2 regions of the Paenibacillus sp. FSL H3-0310 genome follow, and region 1 is predicted to be linked to the other one. Evidence: a T-box and tRNA genes for the amino acid it is inferred to sense, from the RefSeq annotation. Region 1 holds a T-box; the other holds one or more tRNA genes.
What was found. The T-box of region 1 lies ahead of trpS (tryptophan--tRNA ligase). A T-box ahead of a tRNA ligase gene usually reads a tRNA of that ligase, here a tRNA-Trp.
Positions count from the first base shown of each region.

Region 2: it encodes a tRNA-Trp, which carries the amino acid that the T-box ahead of trpS (tryptophan--tRNA ligase) is inferred to sense. The anticodon was not compared.

Region 1 covers NZ_JBBODC010000001.1:3,339,055-3,353,590, reverse strand. The annotation lists gene MHH63_RS15165 (MFS transporter) at 1-689, opposite strand, end outside; gene MHH63_RS15160 (exodeoxyribonuclease III) at 881-1,645, shown strand; gene MHH63_RS15155 (serine hydrolase domain-containing protein) at 1,713-3,152, opposite strand; gene MHH63_RS15150 (VanZ family protein) at 3,240-4,376, opposite strand; gene MHH63_RS15145 (hypothetical protein) at 4,529-4,876, shown strand; gene MHH63_RS15140 (hypothetical protein) at 4,980-5,438, shown strand; gene MHH63_RS15135 (aminopeptidase) at 5,543-6,775, shown strand; gene trpS (tryptophan--tRNA ligase) at 6,845-7,840, opposite strand; T-box leader at 7,943-8,225, opposite strand; gene MHH63_RS15125 (hypothetical protein) at 8,423-8,848, shown strand; gene MHH63_RS15120 (winged helix-turn-helix transcriptional regulator) at 8,999-9,382, opposite strand; gene MHH63_RS15115 (sigma-70 family RNA polymerase sigma factor) at 9,607-10,143, shown strand; gene MHH63_RS15110 (DUF4179 domain-containing protein) at 10,136-11,257, shown strand; gene MHH63_RS28610 (pectate lyase family protein) at 12,596-13,966, opposite strand; partial or broken gene MHH63_RS28605 (LamG-like jellyroll fold domain-containing protein) at 14,330-14,536, opposite strand, start outside.
Region 2 covers NZ_JBBODC010000001.1:277,339-291,874, forward strand. The annotation lists rRNA gene MHH63_RS01420 (16S ribosomal RNA) at 419-1,976, shown strand; rRNA gene MHH63_RS01425 (23S ribosomal RNA) at 2,239-5,165, shown strand; tRNA gene MHH63_RS01430 (tRNA-Asn) at 5,226-5,301, shown strand; tRNA gene MHH63_RS01435 (tRNA-Ser) at 5,305-5,397, shown strand; tRNA gene MHH63_RS01440 (tRNA-Glu) at 5,416-5,490, shown strand; tRNA gene MHH63_RS01445 (tRNA-Val) at 5,546-5,621, shown strand; tRNA gene MHH63_RS01450 (tRNA-Met) at 5,639-5,715, shown strand; tRNA gene MHH63_RS01455 (tRNA-Asp) at 5,741-5,818, shown strand; tRNA gene MHH63_RS01460 (tRNA-Phe) at 5,829-5,904, shown strand; tRNA gene MHH63_RS01465 (tRNA-Thr) at 5,933-6,008, shown strand; tRNA gene MHH63_RS01470 (tRNA-Tyr) at 6,014-6,099, shown strand; tRNA gene MHH63_RS01475 (tRNA-Trp) at 6,106-6,179, shown strand; tRNA gene MHH63_RS01480 (tRNA-His) at 6,203-6,278, shown strand; tRNA gene MHH63_RS01485 (tRNA-His) at 6,322-6,397, shown strand; tRNA gene MHH63_RS01490 (tRNA-Gln) at 6,417-6,491, shown strand; tRNA gene MHH63_RS01495 (tRNA-Gly) at 6,498-6,572, shown strand; tRNA gene MHH63_RS01500 (tRNA-Cys) at 6,582-6,655, shown strand; tRNA gene MHH63_RS01505 (tRNA-Leu) at 6,670-6,748, shown strand; gene MHH63_RS01510 (AraC family transcriptional regulator) at 6,885-7,640, opposite strand; gene MHH63_RS01515 (BMP family ABC transporter substrate-binding protein) at 7,968-9,107, shown strand; gene MHH63_RS01520 (ABC transporter ATP-binding protein) at 9,225-10,787, shown strand; gene MHH63_RS01525 (ABC transporter permease) at 10,780-11,826, shown strand; gene MHH63_RS01530 (ABC transporter permease) at 11,823-12,761, shown strand; gene MHH63_RS01535 (nucleoside hydrolase) at 12,802-13,758, shown strand; gene MHH63_RS01540 (ADP-ribosylglycohydrolase family protein) at 13,762-14,536, shown strand, end outside.

The DNA.
Region 1 (14,536 bases):
CTGCCACCAAGCTCACGAATATAAACTCCAATAAATGTATCGTTCATTCGTGCGGGTACAGAGCTAATAAATATGAGCACCAGAAACATTAATGTCTTTTTGTTGCCAAAAAAGTGCTTGAGGCTATCCAGCGTGACCGGCTTACCTGTGACGGGGGCATCTGGCATGTTCCAGCTTACTATAAAGCTTATAAGGCAAATGGCAACAAACAGAAGAGCTATTCCATGAGAGCCGAAAAAACCAAGCACATAGCCAGTAATCAGAGCCATTACACCATAACCTAGCGCACCATATGTACGGATAGAACCATAGCTAATTCCAGCCGCCTCAGAGACTCGGAAATTCAAGCTTTCTGTCAGCGGATCAATGGGCATCAAGAAGAAATACAGCAGCATAGCAAAAAGAATGAGAACAACGTAACTGCTGGAATCGAACAAAAAGTATCCGGTTACCGCTGAGCATAACAACAGAGCTAACAGCACTTTGCGGATGGTTTTGGTTTTATCACTGATCATCCCCCATAAAGGCTGGGCAACGATGGTAACAAAACCACCAGTTCCAATAATGAAGCCGATTTGCGATGGGCTTAGACCTTGTTCACTTAGATAGACTGGCAGAAAGGGAATAAACATGGCTAGTAGAGCAAAATACAAAAAGTTAAACCCTCGTAAAAGATTTGGTGCATTCATAAGTTTTTTTACCTCACGTGTTAGAAAATTTGTATAGAGTCAATTTTGCTATTGTATCATGGATAATAAATGATTAGGATATAAATCTATTCGCGGAATTGCTCAAGATGACCCTAACCCTCTATAAATTTCTGGCCGTAATATGATAAACTGGTTACTATTAAAGCAAAATGCAAGGAGAAACGTTAATGATAAAGTTGGTATCATGGAATGTGAATGGTCTTCGGGCCTGTGTGAAAAAAGGGTTTGATGATTATTTTAAGGAAGTAGAAGCAGATATTTTCTGTGTTCAGGAGACGAAGCTGCAAGAAGGGCAGATTGTTCTGGAACAGGGTGAAGAATACTATCAATATTGGAATTATGCAGTGAAAAAAGGGTATTCAGGCACAGCTATATTCACCAAAATCAAGCCGATCTCTGTGAGATACGGAATGGAAGAGGATGAAGAAGCGGAAGGCCGGATTATTACGCTGGAGTTCGAACATTTTTATCTAGTGAATGTGTATACACCAAATGCCAAACGAGATCTGGCTAGATTGGATTACAGAATGGAATGGGAGGACCGTTTCCGCAATTACCTTCTGGAACTGGACAAGCTAAAACCAGTCGTTGTATGCGGCGATATGAACGTAGCCCATCAGGATATTGATATCAAAAATGCTAAAGCTAACCGCGGAAACTCTGGCTTTACCGATGAAGAAAGAGGAAAAATGAGTACGCTGCTGGAGTCCGGCTTCATAGATACCTTTAGATATTTTCATCCAGAGCTTGAAGGTGTTTATTCATGGTGGTCTTATATGCCCAAGGTGAGAGAACGGAATGTAGGCTGGCGGATTGATTATTTCCTAGCTTCTTCTAGACTTGCACCTAATCTGCTGGATGCCCAAATCGATTGCCACATTATGGGGAGCGATCATTGTCCGGTCATCCTCAAGCTTGCTGATTTCACAGATTAGAATCGAATATTTAAAAGGCCGCTAAGTCTCTTTAAAGGACGAAGCGGTCTTTTGTATTCATTAAGAATTATAGTCTGCCAATGATCTCAGGGAATTCAGTCGGTCCCATATTCACATTAAACTTTTGTTTAAGAATTAGCTGATTCTCTAGTAAGATTATTTCAAGAGTTATGCAGAAAGGCATTTCAATAAACAATAAAGTAAGCTGTAGCTGATCATCAGCAACCCAAGTAAAGCTGGACATGATTCGGTTCAAGGAAGCATCAATGACCTGTGCGAAGCTTTCGAGCCATTTCCCTCGACCAAGACAGATCACAGAATCCTCTCCAGTCTTAAATTGTAAAGTAACTGCAGCTTCGTTGTTATTGAAAGAGATAGAGAAGGTGTCCAAGGCAAATTGGTTGTCATCGAGCTTATAGGTTAAGCCGTTTATTCGTTCTTCTTGTGATGAAGAGGGCTGCAGTTGTGGCGGTTGGATAGATAAATTCTTTAATTTTTCAACCAAGTGGGCAGAAGCAGCCGGCTCTAATGGCAAGGGAGCTGGCTTCATCGCGGGAAGCAGATGTTCCCACACAGCATTCAACATTCCTTGTATACTGTCTGATGCAGCAGTAGTAATAATTACGGCATCTTGCTCCGGAAGCACAACACAGAGTTGACCGAAGGCGCCATCTGCCCGGTAGCCACCGTGCTGGCATTGCCAGAACTGATACCCATATCCCATTGCCCAGTCATGATCACCTTCGCCATTGGAAATATGTTTGGAAGTAGCCTCATTAATCCACTTTTCAGGCAGAACCCGTTGATTATTCCAGATTCCTTTTTGTAAGTATAGCTGGCCGAATTTAGCGATATCCTCGGTTGTAATGTTTAAGCCAAATCCCCCTGTGTTAATTCCACGTGGACAAGACTCCCACGTTGCACCGTGAATGCCCAGAGGAACGAAGAGGCGCGGTTCTAAATATTCTAGCAGTGTTTGGCCAGTAACCCGTTGAAGGATCGCGGCCAGCATGTAAGTAGCACCGGTATTATATAGGAAATGTGTACCCGGTTGTTTCTCGACGGGGACGGAGAAGAAAGCTTTCACCCAATTCCCGTCGGTACTTTTGCGAAGGGTGTCCATAGTATCCACGACATGCCCGGTACCCATCATCAATAGATGTCTGATTGTCATATTGGATAGATTCTCCGTGATAATCGAAGGAGCCTCTTCAGGGAAAAAGGAGAGGACAGAATCATCGAGGGTGACAAGTTTCTCAGTAACAGCAAACCCGATTGCGGTTGAGGTGAAGCTTTTGCTAAGGGAAAATAACATATGCGGAAGAACGGACCTGTAAGGAGCCCACCAGCCTTCAGAGACCACATAACCATGTCGTAATAGCATAAAGCTGTGCAGGCCTAAATTTTGTTCTTCTACTGCACTAATAAAGCAGGATATTGCGGTTGATGAAATCCCCTGTTCTTCTGGAAGACTTCTAGATAACTGCAAGCTGCTTGTAGTTTCCATACGCTCATCTCCTAAATTTTGAGAATGCTCACCTCCTAATTCTATAATAATTTCCAATGTAAAAATACCATTTAAAAAATAACTAGTTTAGCTTTCTACAGGGCTGTTGCTGGATACATCAGATTGGAGCCGTTTCTCTGGCCAAGAAATAACATGAGAAGTTCGACTTAGTTTCTCATATATTAGCTGAGTTTCTTTTTTGAATATACTAATGACTAAATGAATAAAGAAAGCCAAGTCTATCAATAGAACAAACAGATGAATAAGCATATTCCATACGGAGGAAAGATGCCCTAGAAGGGCGGAATCAAGCAAAAGAGCGTGAATCCCAAGCAGCACCCAATATAGCAGGCCATATCTGATCATCAGAGCCCAGAAAAAAGCATGATTTCCGCTGCTCTTCACCCGAATCCGCACCATCCATTTCCCTAAGGTCCGTCCGCCCGTGAGAGCCGGAACAAGCATGAAGTAAATACCAGTTACAATCCAGAAGGCAGCTTTTATATCGAATCCGAAGAGTACCCCAAACCCGATGCTCCACACCATACTATCGATTAGAAAAGCTATTCCTCTGCGGGTATAGGAGACTCTTTTGGCAGAGCGGTCAATGTTTGTATCCAGTTGTTCTATACGTGGCAATAGCCCGGAGATCCAAATGGAAATTCGAAATCCAAAAATCCCTCCGATTGTGTTGGTAATGAGATCATCGACATCAAAAAGACGGTAAGGATGATCGAAGAAACCATAAATTCCTGTAATCTGCGTGATCTCAAAGGACAAGGAAAAGGCAAAGGATAGTAGAATGCACACGACCCAGCGTGTACGAAAATAATAGCCCAAAAACATTCCAAACGGTACAGTCAATGCAACGTTAAAAATGACCTGTAAAAATGCAGGCTCACGCAGTAATGACCAGTAGGTCGAGATTTGTTCAGGGATGATTGACGATCCATCCACAATATCCTGAATAAACTGAAGGGGAATGAATTGGACGACACTCCCAGAAGGTGCAGCATTGTGCCGGGAGGATGGAAAAGGAAGCAAGACAAGAAAATAAGCGTTCATCAGATAGAGCAGCAGCAGATATAGGATTAAAGCTCTAAGCTTATGTATATAGCCATGTCTGCGGTATTGTACGATAAGAAAAGGTAGTGTGAAGACCAGCGCTGCTATTGGAAACATCATGAACGCATACGAAATTGGAAAAAAGTACGAATGAAACATAAGTCACCTGCCGTGGAATTGTTTTTATAAGAAATTTGACTCTACTTGGAAATTAGCTATCCCCGGCTCATTATAAGTTTTTATGATAGGGAACTCAACTAATTTATCCAACGTTTCCGGCATACATATGTCTATGAAGGAGCGTGAAGTGGATGGAGAAAAAGGTTCAGCAGTATTATCGGCTCAAGCAAAAGCAAAAGGATATTGAAAAAGAATTGGCCGAGCTTCGTCAGGATATTTTAAATTATTGTAGTGAGCAGGAAACTAACGAGACTGAAATTGGCCGCTATAAAGTGAAGCTGGTCGTGCAAAACCGCAAAGAATATGATGATGCAAAGTTATATGAGACCTTATCAGACCCCGAAGTGTGGCGTTTGCTCTCCAAATCAGATCCGGCAAAGGTGGCAAGCTTGACCAAGTTGAATGTAATTTCAGAGGATAAAATCATGCATACTTATGCTTTGAAGACAGTGACACTGTTACAGGTGGATAAAAAATAGGGATTGAAGTGAGCGGTTCCTCGCGGGAGCCGCTTAATTTGGCTCATAACTGTCCAAATTAAGGAAATATGTTACAGTATTAGGGTGGAAGGGAGGTTGAATAGTGAAAAAAATAATCATCGGAGGCGTCATGGGCTTAACGATTTTACTTTTTTTCTTCTTTATTTTGCGGCATAATAATCAATCACTTGAGGTAAAACCGGATGTTATGTTCCCAACAGCGGAATACAGGGTGACTGATAGTAGTGCTCCAGGATTACCTATGCTTATAACTGCTGAAGGGGCGGATGTTATTAAGATACAGGCTACATCCGGCAATTTATTGTTATGGACTCCCCCTGACTACAAGGTGCATAACAAAGGTCTTGAGCTGAAAATCAAATCTGGAGATCAAATTTATTGGAGTCCAATGGATGGGGGGAATAAGCAAATAGATGAACCTCAGGATACCAAGATCACAGTGATTGCTTACCATAATGATAAGCAGATCGGAACGTCCAATGTAGAGATTCATAAGAATGATCTAGGTGTCTATACAGGTGAAATACTTGAAGTGAAGTAGCTGAGAATCTAAATCGAATCGCAACTATCCTCGTTTTGCGTTAAAATAAGAAGTGAAGCTGACCGAGTGCTTATAGCAACCCTAGAGATGGAGGAAGAGAATTCATGAAAGATTTTGAAGTAATGCTGGAGAAATATGCGAACCTAGTTGTAAAAGTAGGAGTAAATGTACAGCCTGGACAAGTCCTTATGGTACATGCACCGATAGAAACCGCAGAACTTACTCGCTTGATTGTAGCGAAAGCCTATGAAGCGGGAGCTAAATATGTAATTGTTGACTGGGACGATGAAGCAACTACACGGATCCGTTATGAAAAAGCCCCAGAGGATTCTTTCGATTACTATCCACAGTGGCAGGCTGAGATGATGGAGAAATTCGCGGAAGAGAATGGTGCCATCTTACATATTAAAGTACCTGATCCTGAACTGTTTAATGGCATTGATTCTTCTAAGGTATCTAGAGCAGTCAAAGCAGCGGCTGTTGCTCGCAAGAACTACTCCAAATATACTCGGAACAGCAAAATCAGCTGGTCTCTGGTCAAAGCGCCAACACGTGCTTGGGCGAACAAGGTTTTTGCCGATCTTCCTGAAGAAGAGCGGGTAGAGGCGATGTGGGAAGCTGTATTCCAGATGAATCGTGTGGGCAGCAATGATCCGGTAGCTGCTTGGAGAGAGCATATTGGTCAGTTGAAAGAAAGTCAGGACAGAATGAACACTAAACGTTATAAAAGCTTGCATTACCGTGCTCCGGGAACGGATCTGCATGTAGAGCTTCCGGAAGGCCATTTATGGCGCGGGGGTGGCGGTGAGAATGATAAAGGCGTTTATTTTGTAGCTAATATGCCAACGGAAGAGATTTATTCCATGCCCCATCGGACTGGCGTTAATGGCACAGTTAGAAGCACGCTCCCTCTTAATTTGAATGGACGGTTAGTTGAAGGACTTTCATTCACTTTTGAAAAAGGGAAAGTCGTAGCTTATGAAGCTGAATCCGGACGCGAACATTTAACCTCACTGCTGGCAACGGATGAAGGTGCATCTTATCTAGGAGAAGTAGCCTTAGTGCAGCATGATTCTCCAATCTCTCGCTTGAACCGCATTTTTTACAATACAGGGATTGATGAGAATGCCTCCTGCCATTTCGCGCTAGGAAGTGCTTATCCTGTAAATATTGAAGGCGGCACAAAGCTTACGAACGAAGAGCTTGTGGCTAGAGGAGCTAATGTCAGCTTAACTCATGTCGATTTTATGATCGGTTCAGCAGAGCTGGATATTGACGGAGAGCTGGTGGACGGCACGATTGAACCCGTATTCCGTAAGGGAAATTGGGTGTTGTAAGGAGAAGAAAAAAGCCGGATCTCTTCCAATGAGATTCCGGCTTTTTTTGAGTGCCTATATTGGTCATTTTTAGATTGAAAAATAGTTAAGACTCATAGCCTCACGTACTTCGGCCATTGTTTCTTGAGCAATGCTGCGGGCATGCTGTGTTCCAGAGATTAAGATTTCCTGCACAAGCTTGGGCTTAGTAGCATAATAGGAACGACGCTCTCGCATCGGTTCTATAAGCTGATCTAGAGCTGTCGAAATCAACTGTTTGCAAGCAGAACAACCCATGGTACCCCGCTCACAGCCTTCACGAATTTCGGTTACCCCCGCTGAGCGAAAAGCACCATGATAAGCAAAAATAGGACAGATATCTGGATGTCCAGGATCATTTTTATGCACACGCGCTGGATCGGTTGTGGCTTTTCGTATCTTAAAGATAATCTCTTCCTTAGTGGAGTCCAGCTCGATGGCATTGCCAAGGCTTTTACTCATTTTAGCGTTGCCATCCGTACCCACAAGCCTCGGAGTCTCACTGATCAGTGCTCTGGGTTCCACCAGTATCGGGCTGTACAGCTCGTTGAATCTGCGGACGATTTTGCGGGTTAAATCCAGATGAGGGAGCTGGTCTTCCCCTACAGGAATGATCGTTGCTTTACAAAATGTTATGTCAGCAGTCTGACTAACTGGATAACCAAGAAAACCGTAATACAATTCATCTAAGCTCGAATTTTTCGATTCGGCTTTAATCGTGGGATTATGCCGTAAAGAATTCACAGTAACAAACATAGAGAACAAGAGGGTCAACTCTGCGATTTCAGGGATCATCGATTGAATAAATATAGTTGTTTTCTCCGGATTTATACCCGCAGATAAATAGTCCAGTGTGATCTCATGCAGATGTTGACCCAGCAGCTGTGGACGATCAAAATGGGTCGTTAGGGCTTGAATATCCGCTAAAAACACAAAAGTTTCATATTGCTCCTGAAGGGCTACTCGGGTCTGCAAGCTGCCGGCGTAATGGCCAAGGTGAAGCTTTCCAGTCACTCGATCTCCAGTTAAGACACGTTCGTTCATCATATAAATTCCTCCTGTTATTTAGCATTTGGTTACACTCGAGTCGCCACCACCAGCCATCATCCATGGCCATCACCTCCTTTAAATGACAAAAAAACCTCATCCAATAAGGACGAAGTTGTCGTGGTACCACCTTAAATGATCGTGTCACCTTACGATTCTTGGCTTTCGATCTTCTCTTACCTGTACGGAGAGGTTGAATTTATTCTCGATACAGGTCCCTTGATAACGGCGGGAACCCCGGTTTTCCCTACTGCATCCATTAAGATAGTTCGGAAAAACAACTATAAAGGCCATTCGAGCATACGCTGGTCACCGGTTCGCACCTACCACCGGCTCTCTGAAGACCATGTTCGTCTGTCTACTTACCCTTTGTCATCGTTGTTCATGATATGTGAATTATTGTAATTCTGAACAGGGGTGTTGTCAATGAGTAGAAATCGTATGGTGATTGACGAGGTATCTAGGTTTATATGATCTAGCAAAGTATACCTTAAATGTATATAATCATCAGGAATTAAGTCCAATCTATCATTGTGGATTCACAATATACTACTCTATAACCTTGAAATGGAGTGATGATAAATGGCGACAATAATAAGTTATGGGTCACAGGCAAAAATCCCGTTAGATCCGTTTACTACTGCTATAACGGTTGCAGGGATTCCTGGAGCTGGAGCGGGTTTAGCTACAGCGCAAGTAAATATTAGTCCGGCTAATCCGGCTTCTTTCTCCAGTAGAGTCGAGTTAAATGGTAGTTTTAGTCTTACTGCACTTGCTAATAGCCAATTTCTTGTTATCATCCGACGAGCTGGAGTCGATATTTATAGATCCTTTTATCGTTTTACTACAATTACTGATATTCAATTAAGTGCTCAGTGGGTCGATGGTGCTTATATTGGAGTCCACAACTATGAATTGGTAATTCAGAATGATAGCAACTTGCCTATCAATCTATTTGGACCCATATCATTCACAGCAACTGCTATAGGAGGTGAAGGCGTAATTTAAGTTATGTTCCAATGCGCCATTCAAGGGACGGGTGAATCAAAGCTTTGGACAGTTGAATCGATCTGATTCAGCTGTCCTTTTTTCGTGGGCGTATAATTGAAGTACAACTCTCACAGCATAAATCTCCAACCATTTTCTTGATATAGCGGTTTATTTATTTAAGATGTTATCCTCTAAAACAGCGTATTTATCACCGTATTGCTTAATGATATGTTGTTCTCCCCAATTACATAATGCAGTCAAAATATCGCTTAAACTATCCCCATATTCACTAAGCTCGTATTCTACTTTTGGTGGAACCTGATTATAAACAATTCGGTTGATGATTCCGTCTGCCTCAAGCTCGCGTAGCTGCTGGGTTAACATTTTTTGAGTAATGCCGGGCATCAACTGTTTTAACTCGGAGGTGCGTTTTTTGCCATGAGTTAAATGACATAGAATTACGCATTTCCATTTCCCTCCGATGACCTCTAGGGTGGCTTCAACAGAAATATTGTATTTTTTCTTGACAGTTGTTGTAGATGTTGTTGTCATGATAACCTCCAAGGTATGGGTACTTTTTAGCACCTATGGCACTTTTGAGTGCGTACTATTAATTATGTCCAATTTAACTCATCATAACATTTTTCGTTCAATTTTTATAGAATGCTATAATTTAGAGAGCTTTGAGCAAAAAAAGCAAAACGAAATAAAAACCGTTTCTATACCTCCCCCGTCTTAATCTATGAAAGGTTGAAGAGAGGAGGCTAAGGAAGGACATGACGATGACTAATGCAGAAATGAAAAAAGTAACGATTCTTGATACTCGGAGCGAGACAGATTTTTACGATTCGATATTGGTACATAGAGAACAACTGTACAGTATTGCTTATAGTTACTTGCGTAACCGAAACGATGCGCTGGAAGCGATGCAGGAAATGACTCGCCGGGCCTGGATTAAAAGAAAAACTTTAAAGGACCCCAAAGCATTCAAATCATGGATTATTCGAATTCTAATTTATGTCTGCATAGATGAACAAAGACGGAGAAAACGTTCCATGCCGCTGGTAGATGAAAGAATAGGAGAACAGGTCACACACATTGGCCATCATCGGATGGAAATGCTGTGGGCACTCGAGCAGGTTAAGCCCAAGTATCGCCATGTGCTGCTGCTAAAATACTACAATGATATGACCTTGACTGAGATCGCTAACATTATGAATAAACCCGAGGGGACGGTTAAGACTTGGCAGCATAAGGGGCTCAAGCAGTTGCGAACCATCATAAAGAATCGGGGTGAATGGAACAATGAGTAGTCAAGAGGAGCTTGCCATGTTAAGCGATGCCGGACGTATCCCACAAGAACAAAAAATAGAGAATGCAGCCGCTCAGATCTATGCGATCCAAGCAGGTTTGGAATTAGGCAAGAAACGTGGCAGAAGGTTAATATTCACAAAAAGCGCGATGTCTGTGCTGGCGGCTGCAGTGATGATAGCGGGCTTGCTGTTCTTCAATCCAACCCAGCTGTTGCCACAGCAAGGGACTTCGAGTGTTGATACGTTCGATTGGGGCGTATTGGAGCCTTTTAAAACATTGGCTGCAGCTGATATTGATGCTCTTACACTAGAGTCTGCAATCCGGAATGATTATGTACAAATCGTTAATAAGAGTGCTGAATCAAATGGATATAAAATTACTCTAAATGCTGTGCTTGCTGATGAAAATAAAATCATGCTGCTGTATACAGGGACAACAAGTGATGGTCAGGAAGTGTACAGTGTAAATAGTGTGAAGCTGACAGAAGCTGAAACTGGACGAGACGTAATGGAGGAGAATGGGAATAGGGGCGGAATGGGAGCACACGCAGAGGGAACCATATATACTTGGCTCGGTAAAACTGTATTCTCACTGGACCGAAATAAACCAAGGCCAACAGACGTAGTGGCGGATTTTCAGATTGCCTCTGTAGACCCGGGAATGTTAAGTAAACCGAAAACAGGAACGGTTTTATCCGACATGCGGTATTCTGATCGTTTAAAAGTGAACTTCTCTATTGATCCTAAGTTTTGGGAGCAGAAGACGGAGACATTAGTTGTAGACCACCCCTTCATAATTGACGGACAGGAAGTAAAACTAGCCGAAGTCGAGCTTTCTCCGTTAAGCATAGCGCTCAAATTTACGATAAATGAGGAATTGAAAACGGATTGGATCGTCCGAAATGAACTGTTTCAAAAGCTCCCCTATGAATTAACAGCGCAGGTTGGGAAGCGCGACATTAAAATTAATCCGAATTCTGGTAGTGGATCTGATGATGGATTTATAAGTTACTTCAGCAGTAATGTGTTGGATCACCCGAAGTCACTGCGACTGAAACTTAATGCGGGGGCAGATCGAGAGAAAGAAGAGTATATTGATATTCTGAAAAAATGAGCGGTAAGCGATATTAGTGAATATGCGTTGGGAGTTGTAATATAGAAAAAGGCCGCTGGTTGCGGCCTTTTTGTTATTGTTGGGACATTATACTAACTTTGCGAGTTACCTTTTAACACCAAACACGCCACTTGTTAAATGAGAACAAACTCCTGATGCTCCTATCGGGACTGTATGTGCATAATGCTCCTCAGGGGGGCTATAGGCGCTTAATGTTCCTCAGGCTTCACATGTTCCTCAGGCTTCTCATGTTTCACAGGCTTCTCACGTTTCACAGGCTCCTCACGTTTCACAGGTTTCTCATGTTCCTCAGGTTTCTCACGTTTTACAGGCTCCTCATGTTACGTACGCGCTTAACACTCCTAACGGACCATATTGCAGCTATTTTCGCTTTTTGGACCAATTTGCTTAGTTTTCGGACTGCATAGCTCTTATTGGTCTAAATCCACACCAAAATTGAGCATATTGGGTTGAATAGCTGCATCTGAGTCCGATAGCACTGCGAAATGCCCGGATTCTTCGAAATAAGGGCTCCTGTGTCCGAACCATCTGCCTCGTAAATACTGCACTGTAAACTCGCCATCTGACCTCGTAAATACTGCACTTTAAACTGTAAATCACCGTCTGAGCGTCTTAGCTATTTCGGCAGAACAAAAGTGGCATTAGTGCGGTACAAAAGAGTTGCTAATGTGGCAACTAAGTTAATAACGCTCCTCAGGTTTCTCAGGTTTCTCATGCTCCTCAGGTTTCTCATGCTCCTCACGTTTCTCATGTTCCTCATGTTCCTCACGCGCGTAACACTCCTAACGGACTGTATTGCAGCTATTTTGGCTTTTTTGACCATTTTGCTAGGTTTTCGGACTGTATAGCTCTTATTGGTCTAAATCCACACCAAAATTGAGCATATCGGGTTGAATAGCTGCATCTGAGTCCGATAGCACTGCGAAATGCTCGGATTCTTCGAAATAAGGGCTCCTGAGTCCGAACCATCTGACCTCGTAAATACTGCACTATAAACTGTAAAATCGTCGTCTGACCTCGTAAATACTGCACTGTAAACTGTGAAATCGTCGTCTGGCCTCGTAAATACTGCACAGTAAACTCGCCATCTGACCTCGTAAATATTACACTCTAAACTGTAAAATCACCGTCTGAGCGTCTGAGCAATTTCGGCGGTACAAAAGTGGTGCTAATGTGGTGCTAATGTGGCGTTAATATGGCGGTAGTAGCACTAATATGTCGCTAATTTGGTGCAAAGGTGGCGCTAGTGTGGCAACTAAGTTAGTAACTTTTCTCGTTGTAGTAATGGGATATGTGTTCAGTAATTAGTTAGTCGAGTTAGTTGCTGTAATTTGTTTTCAACCATTCCTCGTTTGACCAGGACAATTTGCCTGCCCCTGAGCCGTCAACAGCGGTAAGTCTGGATTTTAGACTAGCTGGGTCATCTGAAATGTAGCTGTAAGGTAGTGTTGTGAATCCGTTCCATGCAAATGCTTTAACGGCAGCGGGTACAGGGGAGAGAGGGCTGTTCTTAGATGTACTGTCTCCTCTGAACGTTGCTCCATCTAGTGAATAGATCGTATCTAAAGCTGCGATTGCACCCGTATATTTGCTATTACTTGCATCCGCTTGATTGTTGCGAAGAGGATACACTACATCAATGATTACAGACCTTTCAAGTAATACAGCTCCTCCTTCTGTAGAGATGGCTCCGTTACTTGTAACCCCGAAATGATACCCCTTGCTTGAGATCGCTTTTTCCATAGCGGAAGTTAGACGTTTTTTAGCCAATCTAGTATCTTCGTTGTCCATTACAATGTTATAGGCATGCGCATTACCACTACGAAGGCGGGGCATGCGGTCTTGTATATCTTTATAGTAGTTGTGATGGAGCGTTACAGAAAGAAGCGCATTATCAGCTGCAAACTCTGTTGCGCCTATTAAGTGGCCCTTTTTTTGACTAGCGGCAATCGCAATGATGTCGTCTTTACTTAGGCCAACTGAGCTGCTTCTTAAATAAGCGTACATGGGATAGGCAGCCTTGTTGGCTTCCATAGCATTAATTTGCTGAGTAACCCAGCTGTTTGCGTTTCTATCATCCCCTAAGAAGGATGACCATGAAATGGTGACGCCGTTGCTGCCTTTTTTAACATCGACAACTCCGTCATAAGATTTATTGAAGGTGCAGTGGTCGATCCATATGTTGTTGCTGTTCTCAATGGTGATGTAGTCCCAGTCGTTTTTATCGTAATTTCCTTTGGTTGCTTCATCCCATTCCCACAGCTCATCAAATTCAAGGTTGCGGATGATGACGTTAGAGCTTCTTTTAAAAGTAAAAGCGGCATGTTTAATGGTTGCACCCTTAGCTGAGAAAATGGTCAAACCGTCGAAGTTGTCTATAGACACTTTGCTGACACCAGTCTCTATTAATACGGGATGTGTTAAAGCACTGTTATGAGCGCTAAATGGGGAGATCTTTGCCGCATCAGAAATTTCATTCCATCCCAGATCCAAGTCGTTCATAATTTCAATAACCTTTATTTTGGATCCTTTTCTCAGTGCAGTGGCAAGATCTTCTGCGCTATATACCTTTTTATAGAGTGGACTGGTTTCTTGGATATTTCCACCACCTGTTGTTCCTATGGCAAACCCAGCCAAATCATATTCACTAACCTGAACCGGTGTAGGCGTTGGTGAAGCAGTCGGTATCGGCGTAGCAGTTGGTGTTGGTGAAACAGTCGGTATCGGCGTAGCAGTAGGTGTCGGTGAAGCAGTTGGTGTTGGTGAAGAAGTCGGTATCGGTGTAACAGTCGGTGTTGGTGAAACAGTAGGTATCGGCGTAGCAGTAGGTATCGGTGTAGCAGTAGGTGTTGGTATAGCAGTCGGAGTCGGTATAGCAGTTGGTGTTGGTGTAGCAGTCGGTAATGGCGTAGCAGTAGGCGTTGGTGAAGCAGTCGGAGTCGGTATAGCAGTTGGTGTTGGTGTAACAGTCGGTGTCGGTGAAGCAGTCGGTAATGGCGTAGCAGTAGGTGTTGGTGTCGGTGTAGTGCCAATGGTGTCAGAAACGGTCACGTTGTCGAACATCGTAATTGTCTTAAAGGTAACGAGCCCTGCTGCACCTTTTTTTAATTTGGAATCGGAAGCTGAGAGCTCCAGCGTATCATTTACATACATGTTGATGGTATTTCCGCTCATTTCGAGTTTTACGTTATACCAAACTCCTGTTTGCAGAGCGTAAGGTTTGCTGGACAAAGTTGTAGTAGATCCAGAAACTTTCTT
Region 2 (14,536 bases), 3.1 Mb from region 1:
TTAGATACAGCAGAAGATGTTTAATTATAGAGAGATGAGCAAGGATAGGGAGAGGCTGAGCACTCTCTTTTTGTTTGTTTACTAATATGAAACGCTCATATTTATTCAGAAAAATTAATGGTTGACTCTTTCCTTGTTCATGTGTTAAATTATAACTCGTCCCTCTGACACAGAGATGTGCTTTCGAAAACATTCGAAAGACAACCGAAAAAAGAAATTAAAAAAAAGGTTGACTAAAACGAGGACGCTGTGATATATTATAAAGGTCGCTGCTGAACAACACATCGACGAAATAAACAGCTTGATCTTTGAAAACTGAACAACGAGTGAGTAGGAAATCACGCAAGTGAAATCCAAAATTAGAGAATTAATTTTCTCGTCAGATGTTTCAAAATGAGCATATCGCTCTTTTCAATACTAATTGGAGAGTTTGATCCTGGCTCAGGACGAACGCTGGCGGCGTGCCTAATACATGCAAGTCGAGCGGAGTTATTTTGAAAGCTTGCTTTCAAAATAACTTAGCGGCGGACGGGTGAGTAACACGTAGGCAACCTGCCCTTCAGACTGGGATAACTACCGGAAACGGTAGCTAATACCGGATAATTTCTTTTTTCTCCTGAGAGAAGAATGAAAGACGGAGCAATCTGTCACTGAGGGATGGGCCTGCGGCGCATTAGCTAGTTGGTGGGGTAACGGCCCACCAAGGCGACGATGCGTAGCCGACCTGAGAGGGTGAACGGCCACACTGGGACTGAGACACGGCCCAGACTCCTACGGGAGGCAGCAGTAGGGAATCTTCCGCAATGGGCGAAAGCCTGACGGAGCAACGCCGCGTGAGTGATGAAGGTTTTCGGATCGTAAAGCTCTGTTGCCAGGGAAGAACGTCCGGTAGAGTAACTGCTACCGGAGTGACGGTACCTGAGAAGAAAGCCCCGGCTAACTACGTGCCAGCAGCCGCGGTAATACGTAGGGGGCAAGCGTTGTCCGGAATTATTGGGCGTAAAGCGCGCGCAGGCGGCTATTTAAGTCTGGTGTTTAAACCTTGGGCTCAACCTGAGGTCGCACTGGAAACTGGGTGGCTTGAGTACAGAAGAGGAAAGTGGAATTCCACGTGTAGCGGTGAAATGCGTAGATATGTGGAGGAACACCAGTGGCGAAGGCGACTTTCTGGGCTGTAACTGACGCTGAGGCGCGAAAGCGTGGGGAGCAAACAGGATTAGATACCCTGGTAGTCCACGCCGTAAACGATGAGTGCTAGGTGTTAGGGGTTTCGATACCCTTGGTGCCGAAGTTAACACAGTAAGCACTCCGCCTGGGGAGTACGGTCGCAAGACTGAAACTCAAAGGAATTGACGGGGACCCGCACAAGCAGTGGAGTATGTGGTTTAATTCGAAGCAACGCGAAGAACCTTACCAGGTCTTGACATCCCTCTGAATCTGCTAGAGATAGCAGCGGCCTTCGGGACAGAGGAGACAGGTGGTGCATGGTTGTCGTCAGCTCGTGTCGTGAGATGTTGGGTTAAGTCCCGCAACGAGCGCAACCCTTAACTTTAGTTGCCAGCAAGTAATGTTGGGCACTCTAGAGTGACTGCCGGTGACAAACCGGAGGAAGGTGGGGATGACGTCAAATCATCATGCCCCTTATGACCTGGGCTACACACGTACTACAATGGCCGGTACAACGGGAAGCGAAGCCGCGAGGTGGAGCCAATCCCATCAAAGCCGGTCTCAGTTCGGATTGCAGGCTGCAACTCGCCTGCATGAAGTCGGAATTGCTAGTAATCGCGGATCAGCATGCCGCGGTGAATACGTTCCCGGGTCTTGTACACACCGCCCGTCACACCACGAGAGTTTACAACACCCGAAGTCGGTGGGGTAACCCGCAAGGGAGCCAGCCGCCGAAGGTGGGGTAGATGATTGGGGTGAAGTCGTAACAAGGTAGCCGTATCGGAAGGTGCGGCTGGATCACCTCCTTTCTATGGAGAATCGTTCTCTGCAATGAGAACATTCAAATCGGAAGCTAAGCTTCCAAAACTCAGGTTTAGGCCTGTTACTCACTCGTTGCTCAGTTTTGAGAGTTTAAGCTCTCAAGTAAGACTTGATCCTTGAAAACTGGATACCGAAACGAATTTGCGTTTTAGAACATCTTTTAGCAACTTGTGCAAACAAGTAAATGTTATTAGTGAGATGATTCCAAAGAGAATGTCATCGTATGATATTTTCCTGCGGAAGAATCAAGGTTAAGCTAATAAGAGCACACGGAGGATGCCTAGGCGCCAGGAGCCGACGAAGGACGTGGCGAACAACGAAACTGCCTCGGGGAGCTGTAAGCAAGCTTTGATCCGGGGGTGTCCGAATGGGGAAACCCAGCTGTGGTAATTCGCAGTTACTCATTTCTGAATACATAGGAAATGTAGAGGCAGACCAGGGGAACTGAAACATCTAAGTACCCTGAGGAAGAGAAAACAATAGTGATTCCGTCAGTAGCGGCGAGCGAACGCGGAACAGCCTAAACCTAAGAGCTTGCTCTTAGGGGTTGTGGGACGTCTCACATGGAGTTACAAAGGAATATGGTAGGTGAAGAGGTCTGGAAAGGCCCGCGATAGAGGTAAAAGCCCTGTAACCTAAACTGTATTCTCTCCGAGACGGATCCCGAGTAGTGCGGGGCACGTGAAACCCCGTATGAATCCAGCAGGACCATCTGCTAAGGCTAAATACTACCTGGCGACCGATAGTGAAACAGTACCGTGAGGGAAAGGTGAAAAGCACCCCGGAAGGGGAGTGAAATAGAACCTGAAACCGTGTGCTTACAAAAAGTCAGAGCCCTATTAATGGGTGATGGCGTGCCTTTTGTAGAATGAACCGGCGAGTTACGTTTAACATGCAAGGTTAAGCCGAGAAGGTGGAGCCGCAGCGAAAGCGAGTCTGAATAGGGCGAATTAGTATGTGGACGTAGACCCGAAACCGTGTGATCTACCCCTGTCCAGGGTGAAGGTGCGGTAACACGCACTGGAGGCCCGAACCCACGTACGTTGAAAAGTGCGGGGATGAGGTGGGGGTAGCGGAGAAATTCCAATCGAACTCGGAGATAGCTGGTTCTCCCCGAAATAGCTTTAGGGCTAGCCTCGGTATAAGAGTAGTGGAGGTAGAGCACTGATTGGGTGCGGGGTCCGCAAGGATTACCAAGCTCAGTCAAACTCCGAATGCCATATACTTATTGCCGGGAGTCAGACAGTGAGTGCTAAGATCCATTGTCAAAAGGGAAACAGCCCAGACCATCAGCTAAGGTCCCCAAGTGTGTGTTAAGTGGGAAAGGATGTGGAGTTGCACAGACAACCAGGATGTTGGCTTAGAAGCAGCCACCATTGAAAGAGTGCGTAATAGCTCACTGGTCGAGTGACTCTGCGCCGAAAATGTAACGGGGCTAAACACACCACCGAAGCTATGGCTAGATACGTATGTATCTGGGGTAGGGGAGCGTTGTGTAGGGGTTGAAGGTGTACTGAAAAGAGCGCTGGACACTACACAAGTGAGAATGCCGGTATGAGTAACGAAAAGATCAGTGAGAATCTGATCCGCCGAAAGCCCAAGGTTTCCTGAGGAAGGCTCGTCCGCTCAGGGTAAGTCGGGACCTAAGGCGAGGCCGAAAGGCGTAGTCGAAGGACAACAGTTTGAAATTACTGTACCACCGTAATCCGCTATGAGCGATGGGGTGACGCAGGAGGGTAGTGACGCGGACTGATGGATGTCCGTCTAAGCAGTGAGGCTGATGTGTAGGCAAATCCGCACATCATTAAGGCTGGGCTGTGATGGGGAGCGAAAATTATAGTAGCGAAGGTCATGATCTCACACTGCCAAGAAAAGCCTCTAGCCAGGAGAAGGTGCCCGTACCGCAAACCGACACAGGTAGGCGAGAAGAGAATTCTAAGGCGCGCGGAAGAACTCTCGTTAAGGAACTCGGCAAAATGACCCCGTAACTTCGGGAGAAGGGGTGCCCCGGTAGTGTGAATAGCACGAGGGGGCCGCAGTGAAAAGGCCCAAGCGACTGTTTAGCAAAAACACAGGTCTGTGCGAAGCCGCAAGGCGAAGTATACGGGCTGACGCCTGCCCGGTGCTGGAAGGTTAAGGGGAGTGGTTAGGGGTAACCCGAAGCTATGAACCGAAGCCCCAGTAAACGGCGGCCGTAACTATAACGGTCCTAAGGTAGCGAAATTCCTTGTCAGGTAAATTCTGACCCGCACGAATGGCGTAACGACTTGGGCGCTGTCTCAACGAGAGATCCGGTGAAATTTTAATACCTGTGAAGATGCAGGTTACCCGCGACAAGACGGAAAGACCCCATGGAGCTTTACTGCAGCTTGATATTGAATTTGGGTACGATCTGTACAGGATAGGTGGGAGCCGTAGAAATCGGAGCGCAAGCTTCGGTGGAGGCGCCGTTGGGATACCACCCTGATCGTATCTAGGTTCTAACCTAGTGCCCTAATCGGGTACGGGGACCGTGTCAGGCGGGCAGTTTGACTGGGGCGGTCGCCTCCTAAAGAGTAACGGAGGCGTTCCAAGGTTCCCTCAGAATGGTTGGAAATCATTCGCAGAGTGCAAAGGCATAAGGGAGCTTGACTGCGAGACCTACAAGTCGAGCAGGGACGAAAGTCGGACTTAGTGATCCGGTGGTACCGCATGGAAGGGCCATCGCTCAACGGATAAAAGCTACCCTGGGGATAACAGGCTTATCTCCCCCAAGAGTCCACATCGACGGGGAGGTTTGGCACCTCGATGTCGGCTCATCGCATCCTGGGGCTGAAGTAGGTCCCAAGGGTTGGGCTGTTCGCCCATTAAAGCGGTACGCGAGCTGGGTTCAGAACGTCGTGAGACAGTTCGGTCCCTATCTGTCGTGGGCGCAGGAAATTTGAGAGGAGCTGTCCTTAGTACGAGAGGACCGGGATGGACGTACCGCTGGTGCACCAGTTGTTCCGCCAGGAGCATGGCTGGGTAGCTACGTACGGACGGGATAAGCGCTGAAAGCATCTAAGCGTGAAGCCCCCCTCAAGATGAGATTTCCCAATTAGTAAGACCCCTTGAAGACGACGAGGTAGATAGGTTGGAGGTGGAAGTGCAGCAATGCATGGAGCTGACCAATACTAATCGGTCGAGGGCTTATCCTATACGTAGAATGCAGATTCGTTTCGGATTCAGTTTTCAGGCATCAAGCCTGGTATGAATATTCCCTGATAGCTCAGTTGGTAGAGCACTCGACTGTTAATCGAGTTGTCACAGGTTCGAGTCCTGTTCGGGGAGCCATATGGAGAGGTGTCCGAGTTTGGCCGAAGGAGCACGATTGGAAATCGTGTAGGCGCCACAAGCGTCTCGAGGGTTCGAATCCCTCTCTCTCCGCCACAAATTTTTAATTAGTATGGCCCGTTGGTCAAGGGGTTAAGACACCTCCCTTTCACGGAGGTAACATGGGTTCGAATCCCATACGGGTCACCAAATTTTCACTTGATTTATCCTAGTGGACTTTGGTACAATAACAATTGTTGTTTATGGAGGCTTAGCTCAGCTGGGAGAGCATCTGCCTTACAAGCAGAGGGTCGGGGGTTCGATCCCCTCAGCCTCCACCATAACACTTTCTTACTGACGCGGGGTGGAGCAGCCCGGTAGCTCGTCGGGCTCATAACCCGAAGGCCGCAGGTTCAAATCCTGCCCCCGCAACCAATTAACTTAAGCAATTATATCTTTTGGAACCGTGGTGTAGTTGGCCTAACATGCCTGCCTGTCACGCAGGAGATCGCGGGTTCGAATCCCGTCGGTTCCGCCATTTTCATCATGGCTCGGTAGCTCAGTCGGTAGAGCAGAGGACTGAAAATCCTCGTGTCGGCGGTTCGATTCCGTCCCGAGCCACCATTTATCATCACAAAAGAATGAGTGCCATGCCGGTGTAGCTCAATTGGTAGAGCAACTGACTTGTAATCAGTAGGTTGGGGGTTCAAGTCCTCTCGCCGGCACCATCCTTGGAGGATTAGCGAAGTGGCCAAACGCATCAGACTGTAAATCTGCTCACGTGAGTGTTCGGTGGTTCGAATCCATCATCCTCCACCAGTTTTTAGGGGCATAGTTTAAAGGTAGAACAACGGTCTCCAAAACCGTTGGTGTGGGTTCAATTCCTGCTGCCCCTGCCAAGTTCTTTCTAAAGTTTAATATGGCGGCCGTGGCGAAGGGGTTAACGCACCGGATTGTGGTTCCGGCATTCGTGGGTTCGAGACCCATCGGCCGCCCCATTTACTTTAAAATGAATAATGGCAACAATATCAACTTAATATGGCGACTGTGGCGAAGGGGTTAACGCACCGGATTGTGGTTCCGGCATTCGTGGGTTCGAGACCCATCAGTCGCCCCATTTTACTTTAAAATGTTATTGGGGATTAGCCAAGCGGTAAGGCAACGGACTTTGACTCCGTCACTCATAGGTTCGAATCCTATATCCCCAGCCATTTTATGCGGACGTGGCTCAGCGGTAGAGCATCGCCTTGCCAAGGCGAGGGTCGCGGGTTCGATTCCCGTCGTCCGCTCCAAGTTTTCATGGCGCCATAGCCAAGTGGTAAGGCAAAGCTCTGCAAAAGCTTTATCCCCAGTTCAAATCTGGGTGGCGCCTCCATTTAGTTCATATGTGCCGGCGTGGCGGAATGGCAGACGCGCTCGACTCAAAATCGAGTGGGAAACCGTGGAGGTTCGAGTCCTCTCGCCGGTATCTTAAAAAGGTTTGTAAGACTGCTTATAAAAGCATTCTTACAAACCTTTTTTCTTTATGTCCTTGGGTTTACAGCAGTAAGCCGTTGAATAGAGAGTTTCTCTATTTCAACGGCTTTTTTTAATCTGATTAGTGATTAACCTGATTGATTATTAATGCGGAATGCTCGCGGAGTAAGACCTATTTCTCGTTTAAACATATTGCAGAATTGGGCATCGTTCACAAAACCTGCAGCAGCGGATACTTCAGAGATTTGCATCTGAGTATGACGTAATAGAGACTTTGCATAATCCAGGCGTTTTAACAGCAAATACCGCAGGGGTGAAGACCCGAAACGTTCTTTAAATAGATGGCGAAAACGATCGTAACTATATCCGGACATTTCTGATAGTGTTTCGACGGACAATTTATGGCGATAATGCTCATTCATATAATTAAGGACATATTGTACTCGATCTTCTGTTGGGGATTGATATCCAGAGGCACTAAGAAGCCTCATAAGATGGACGGTAATCTCGCTCATTTGTAGGTTTAGAAGCTCAGAGAATCCGTCTTGCTTGCGTGTAAACTCTGCTTTCATTCGCAGCAGGATTTGAAGAACGGTCTGATCTTTATCATCTTCATATATGCCGAGCAGATTACTCATATTAGGGTGTTCCGAGTGGAAGCCTACAAATAATACATTTGCATCCTCACGGTGGTGCTCGTCATGTTTATGATTGGGTGGCACAAGCGCGAAAGAAGAGGAGCGAAAATGGTAACTTCGTGGGCCAACATTGGTTGTCCCTACCCCCTGTAAATAATAGACTAGTTCGTAGCATTCATGCTGGTGTGGAGGGATATAAGTATTTAGCTCATGTGTGGCACTTACAATATATAGAACACGATCCATGATGATCCTCCAATACTTATGTTTTAGCCGAATCGTACAAAACTATGACCGAAATCATATAATTATTTTTAATAATATTTGTTATGATCGTATCAATAAATCCGAAAGTTCGCAACCTGACTGGCCATCTCGTTCGGAAATAAAGCGGATTATTAATAATAATGGTATTTTTATTGCTATTTTTGAGCCTAAACGTTAAATTTATTACTTTTAATGATACTTTATTTGGAAAAAAGAGAATTTCCATTTGAACCGTGAATTATACAATGGGTGAAGATGGGATTCTGCGGATTACTAACCAACTAAAATTAGGGGTGGAATAGAGTAATGAATAAAAAAGTTCTTTCTTTGTTGTTATTAATGGTGATGGTTCTGGTCACAGCATGTGGGAATAACACGTCCAATAACGGTTCTTCTGCGAATACTGGATCAAACGCTGCTGAGGGTGGAGAAACAGGTGCAGGGGATAAACTCAAGGTTGTATTGCTGATTCCGGGGACACTTGGGGATAAATCATTTTTTGATTCCGCTAATAACGGCTTGCAAAAGGTTAAGGATGAACTTGGTGCAGTAACAAAGGTTGTTGAAATGGGCGTTGATAAAACGAAATGGGAGCCTACATTTAACGATATCGCTTCCGAGGATTGGGATGTAATTATTTCTGGCGGTTCTGAAATTACAGAGATGTTTAATGCAACGGCAGAATTGTATCCAGACAAAAAATTCATTAATTATGATACTGACATCGATGAAGCACCAGATAACATGTACAACATGTCTTATGCGACAAATGAAGTATCTTTCTTGGCAGGTGCCGTAGCAGCATTAGCTACACAATCGGATATGCCGAATGCTACCCCTGAGAATGTGATTGGGTTTGTCGGCGGTATGGATATTCCGGGGATTAATGCTTTCTTGGTCGGTTACATTCAAGGTGCTCAGTACGTTGATCCTGATGTAAAAGTTGCTGTGTCGTACGCTGGTGATTTTGTTAACCCGGCAAAAGGTAAGGAGCTGTCTCTAATTCAATATAACTCCGGTGTGGATGTTATTTTTAACGTGGCTGGGGGTACAGGTCTTGGGATCTTTGACGCAGCTAAAGAGAAGAAAAAATATGCAATTGGTGTAGACTCCGATCAGGCAATGTTGATTAACGATACGGATAGTGAAAAAGCAAATCTAATCGTTACTTCATCTATTAAAAAGATTGATACGGCTATTCTAGGTGCAGTGAAGAGATTGCAAGAGGGTACGCTAGAAATGGGCAAACGTGATGTATTGAGCTTTGTAGATGATGGTGTAGGTATTGCTGAGAATGATATTTATAAAAATGTATTCCCGGCTGATCTTCAGGCCAAGGTTGAAGAAGTGAAGCAAAAGCTGATCAATAAAGAAATTAAAGTGGATAATGCGATGGGGATGGAAACCGCAGAGGTAGAAGCTATTCGTAACGCAGTTAAGCCTTAAGCTTTAAATCTTAAGATCAGTTCTATAGAGATAAACCTACAGTTGGAGATTCTTCTAGTCAGGGGAATTCCAGCTGTATATTTTTGCAGACCTCCAAGTTGAAAGGCGTTGAGACCTATGTACACAGCTCTGCTGGAAATGCGGGGAATTACCAAGGTATATCCCAATGGCGTCGTTGCAAATAAAGACGTGCATTTTTCTTTACGTGAGGGAGAAATACATGCGATTGCAGGTGAGAACGGTGCAGGTAAATCGACTTTAATGAAGATTATGTTCGGCATGGAAGAGCCAAGTGAAGGCGAGATCTATATCAAGGGTGAAAAAGTAAAGCTGCAATCCGCTCAGGACGCCATTGATAGAGGCATCGGCATGGTCCACCAGCATTTCATGTTGGTACCTTCTTTTACGGTGGCAGAGAATATGGTGCTGGGTATGGAGCCGCGCAGAGGAGTTGGCATTAATTATGCCGAGGCTGTGCGCATGACGGAAGAGACCGCAAGGAAATACAATCTGGCCGTGGATCCAAAGGCAAAAGTAGAGGATCTTACAGTTGGGATGAAGCAAAAGGTTGAGATTCTTAAGGCGCTGCTGCGTGGTGCGAAAATTCTGGTGCTTGATGAGCCAACTGCGGTGTTGACTCCACAGGAAACAGAGGAATTGTTCCGCGAACTTAAGCAATTAAGGGAACAGGGCCATACGATAGTTTTTATTTCGCACAAATTAAAGGAAGTCAAAGCGATTTGCGACAGAATTACGATTATGCGCAGCGGCCGTAGTGAAGGTGTTTTTCAAACACAGGATGTGACAGAACAGGAAATCTCGCGGTTAATGGTCGGCAGAGATGTCGTGCTGAAATATGACAAAGAGATTCTGGCTGTTAGTGAGCCAGTACTAACGGTGCAGGGACTCGGTGTGAATGATGCAGATGGCAAAGCATTATTGTCGGATATCAATTTTGCGGTACGTGGTGGGCAGATCGTTGGAATTGCTGGTGTAGAAGGCAACGGGCAGACACAGCTCATTGAAGCTCTTACAGGTAGCTTGAGAGGTGTCTCAAGTCAGGGTTCTGTACTAGTGAAGGGAAAGGATATCCGTGAATCGGATATTTTGGATATTCGTAAGCTAGGCGTTTCCTATATACCGGAGGATCGGATGCGGCAAGGGATCGCTAGTGAAGCAAGCATAGCTGATAATCTGCTATCTACTCAGTATCGTACAAAAGCAATGAATAAAGGTCTTTTTTTGAATGGCTCACGAATTGCCAAGCTAGCAGTATCCCTTGTAGAGGAATTTAAAGTCCGCTGTTCAGGACCTTCTCAGCCCATAGGAATGTTGTCAGGTGGTAACATGCAGAAGGTAGTCGTAGCTAGAGAGTGTTCGACTGAACCGCAGCTGCTTATTGCAGAACAGCCGACACGGGGTGTGGATATAGGCGCAGCCCAGTTCATACATCAAAAGTTGTTGGAATTACGTTCAGACGATTGCGCGATTTTGCTAGTGTCGGCAGATTTGAATGAGATCTTGGAGATCAGCGATAGTCTGTTAGTAATGTACGAGGGTAAGATTGTTGCCTTTTTCGAGGAGCCATCTAAGGTTAGTGAGGAAGAATTAGGTCTTTATATGCTGGGGATTCATCGACAGGACGAGGAGCACATCGGGAGGGCCGTAAATCATGTTTAAAGTTAAATATTTTGAGTACATTCGGACATCGGCGGTAATCGTTATTGCACTCGCTATTGCCTTTCTGATCATCTCTTTGGTCAGTAATCAGCCTGTGAAGACGATTGGTATATTCCTATTAGAGCCGTTATCCAGTAAAGGTCATATTGGTAATGTGATTGAGATGGCGATTCCGCTCATGTTCACTGGGTTGGCAGTATCCTTGTTGTTTCGAGCCAATATGTTCAACCTGGGAGCTGAAGGGATTTTCTATTTCTCCGGTGTTGTAACTTCCGTATTGGCTATTCATTTAACGCTGGACGGCTGGCTGCATCCGATGGTAGCTATTGCTGCAGGTTCAATTGTAGGAGCGTTGCTCTCGGCAATACCTGGTATTCTGAAGGCAAAATGGAATGCTAATGAGTTGGTTACATCCTTAATGTTCAATAATATTTTGTTCGGAGTAGGGCTATACCTACTGAACTATCATCTGCGTGATGCTAAAGCTTTTGCCAATGTATCCTACAAATTCGAGAAAACGGCACTGCTGAGTAAAATGGTCTCGGGCACCCGTATTCATACCGGTCTTATTATCGTTATCGTGCTTATTACTGCAGCTCATCTATTCCTATACAAAACGAAATGGGGATATGAGCTGCGCATGACAGGCATCAACCGGGACTTTGCCCGTTATTCCGGTATGAAGACAGCCAAGGTTATTATTCTCGTCCACTTGATTGCAGGTTTTATCGCAGGTATGGGGGGCTCCGTAGAAGTGCTGGGGATGTATAACCGTTTCCAATGGACGTCACTGCCTGGTTATGGTTTGGATGGTGCCCTTGTAGCGATGTTAGCCAAAAATAATCCGCTGTCCGTAATCGGCTCTGCATTATTCCTAGCGTACATTCGAATTGGGGCTGACATGATGGCGCGTCTGTCTGATGTACCTTCAGAGATGATCTCAATTATACAGGCAATTATCATTCTTCTGATTTCGGCTGAGCAATTTCTGAAGTTCTGGAAAAATCGGATGCTCTTGAAGGAGGCGAAGGAAGCGTGAATAGTTTGTTTGATGTGATTTTTACAACTGACTTTGCGTTCTCTGTCCTTCGCGTGACGACTCCGATTCTGTTTGCCGCGCTCGGCGCACTCATCTCCAACCGTGCAGGGATCATTAACATTGGGATGGAGGGCATCATGCTTGTTGCCGCTTTAGCGGGTGTCATCATAAGCAGCTATACACATAGCGCATGGGTAGGTCTGCTTGGGGCGGTGCTGTCTGGAACATTGATCGCTGGAATATTAGCTTTTTTCACCCTGAAATTCAAAACACATATCATTCTCGGGGGTGTGGCCATTAATATGTTCGCTTCGGGAGGCACTGTGTTTATCCTCTATCTGCTTAGTGGCGACAAGGGTTCTTCCACTTCGCTGGCGAGTAAAGTTCTACCTAGTGTCCAGATTCCTTTGTTGAAGGATATCCCGGTGCTTGGACCTATTTTATCGGGGCATCACATTCTGACGTATGTTTCTATATTGGCTGTGTTTGTTGTCTACTATCTATTAAACCGTACACCGCTTGGACTGCGCATTCGTTCAGTGGGTGAAAATCCACATGCGGCTCAATCCGTGGGTGTAAGTGTTGTAAAAATACAGTATATGGCTTTGCTGCTTAGCGGATTTTTTGCCGGTTTAGGCGGTGCTTATATGTCGATGGGGTATTTGTCACTGTTTACCCGCGATATGATCGCTGGCCGGGGCTGGATTGCCATTGCCGCTGAGTCGATGGGAAGAAGTACGACCGTAGGCACGGCGCTGACCTCTTTATTATTTGGTACTGCAGATGCATTGTCGAATGCGCTACAGGTGTTGAAGATTCCTGCGGAGCTAATCGCCACTCTTCCTTATGTAGCCACAGTAATTGGACTTGTGATCTACGCAGTATCTGAGACACGAAAAAAGAATAAAAAACTTAAAAGCCCGCTAGTTAAATAGCGATTGAAATGATTGATACACAGACAAGGAGTGAGTACCTATGCCAACACCTATTATTATTGACTGCGATCCAGGGCATGATGACGCAATAGCGATACTGCTTGCCATAGCAAATTCGGAGAAGTTAGATCTGCGCGGGATTACAACGGTTGGTGGAAACCAAATTTTAGATAAAATCACGGAAAACGCCCTGAAGGTGATCAGCTTCGTGAATGCTGACATTCCTGTAGCTAAAGGGGCTGCTGGCCCACTGTTCGGCAAGCTTGTTACAGGTGAGGAAGCGCATGGTGAATCGGGTATGGATGGGCCACTTTTGCCTCCAAGTAAATTCCGCCCTGTAGAGCAGGGTGCTGTGGAGTTTATGCTGAATATCATCCGTTCTTCAGAGGAGAAGATTACGCTCGTGCCGATGGCTCCTTTAACAAATATCGCACTGCTAATCACGGCTTATCCAGAGATTAAAGACAGAATTGAAAAAATCTCACTGATGGGGGGAGGTATCTCTTACGGGAATGTCACCTCTACTGCGGAGTTTAATATCTATGTAGATCCTGAAGCAGCCCGTATTGTGTTTGAGTCGGGGATTCCGATCACAATGAGTGGTCTGGATGTGACCGATAAGGCTGCTATTTTTGAAGATGAGATCCTAGCATTGAAAGAGCGGGGACCAGTGTCTACAATGGTCGGAGAATTGCTGGATTTCTATTCGATTTACGGCAAAAAAATGGGCTATGTCGGCAGTGCGCTGCATGATCCATGTGCTGTTGCCTGGCTGCTGCATCCGGAACTATTTGAATCTGAGCATCTATATGTAACGGTGGAGACAGAAGGCAAGCTGACGCGGGGAATGACAGTTGCAGACAGACGGAAGAAGACGGATCGTCCAGCGAATGTGCAAGTATTGGTGGGCGTTGACCGGGAAGCATTTATGAAGCTGATCTTTGATTCACTGGAAAAGCTTGATCAAGAGCTGCTGCTAGCGGCTGAAGGGAAGTAGCCTATGGCAGGATGGGAGAGACTTCAAGAGACCGTGCAGTTTGAAATTGCTCAGCGTGGAGAAGAAGGTTGTCTGATTGAGGGTTTTGCGGATAAGCTAGCGGCTGCTGGTGACGATGAGCTCAAGCTGATGCAGGTATACAATGAGCTAATGGAGCTTACGATCAGTGAGGATTTTCCGTATCAAGAGCCATCCTCTCTGGAGGAGATTCGTCATCTACGTCCAGAAGGCCCACGTAAGCTTGAGGCGGACTGGAGCGAGGCGGAATGGAGAGATAAGTTCTATGGAGCCTGGCTCGGTAGAAGTGTCGGCTGCGCACTCGGGAAACCGCTGGAGTATTGGGACTATCTCTATGGGAAAGATGGCCGTCCGGGCTGGGAGAATATTGAGCTATGGTTTCAGGGTGCGGACGCCTGGCCAATTACTGGCTATACGCCTGGGCATTCACGGGCAGAGGCTGAATATGGTCTTGGCTTAAGTGAATGGACACATGCGAGTACCCGCGAGACGATCAAGTATATGGAAAGCGATGACGATATTCGCTACACTGTCCTGGGTCTTATGCTGCTGGAGCAGAAGGGTCTGAACTGGGATTCTTGGGATATCGGAAAGCTGTGGCATACACATTTAACATATAGTCAGGTGTGCACGGCGGAGACACAGTCATATATGAATTTTGCGCAGGAGACCTCTCATCTGCATGGCGAGAAGCCTGCGGATTGGCTGGTGCGGCAGGAAAGAGTGCGGATGCACTTAAACCCTTACCGCGAGTGGATTG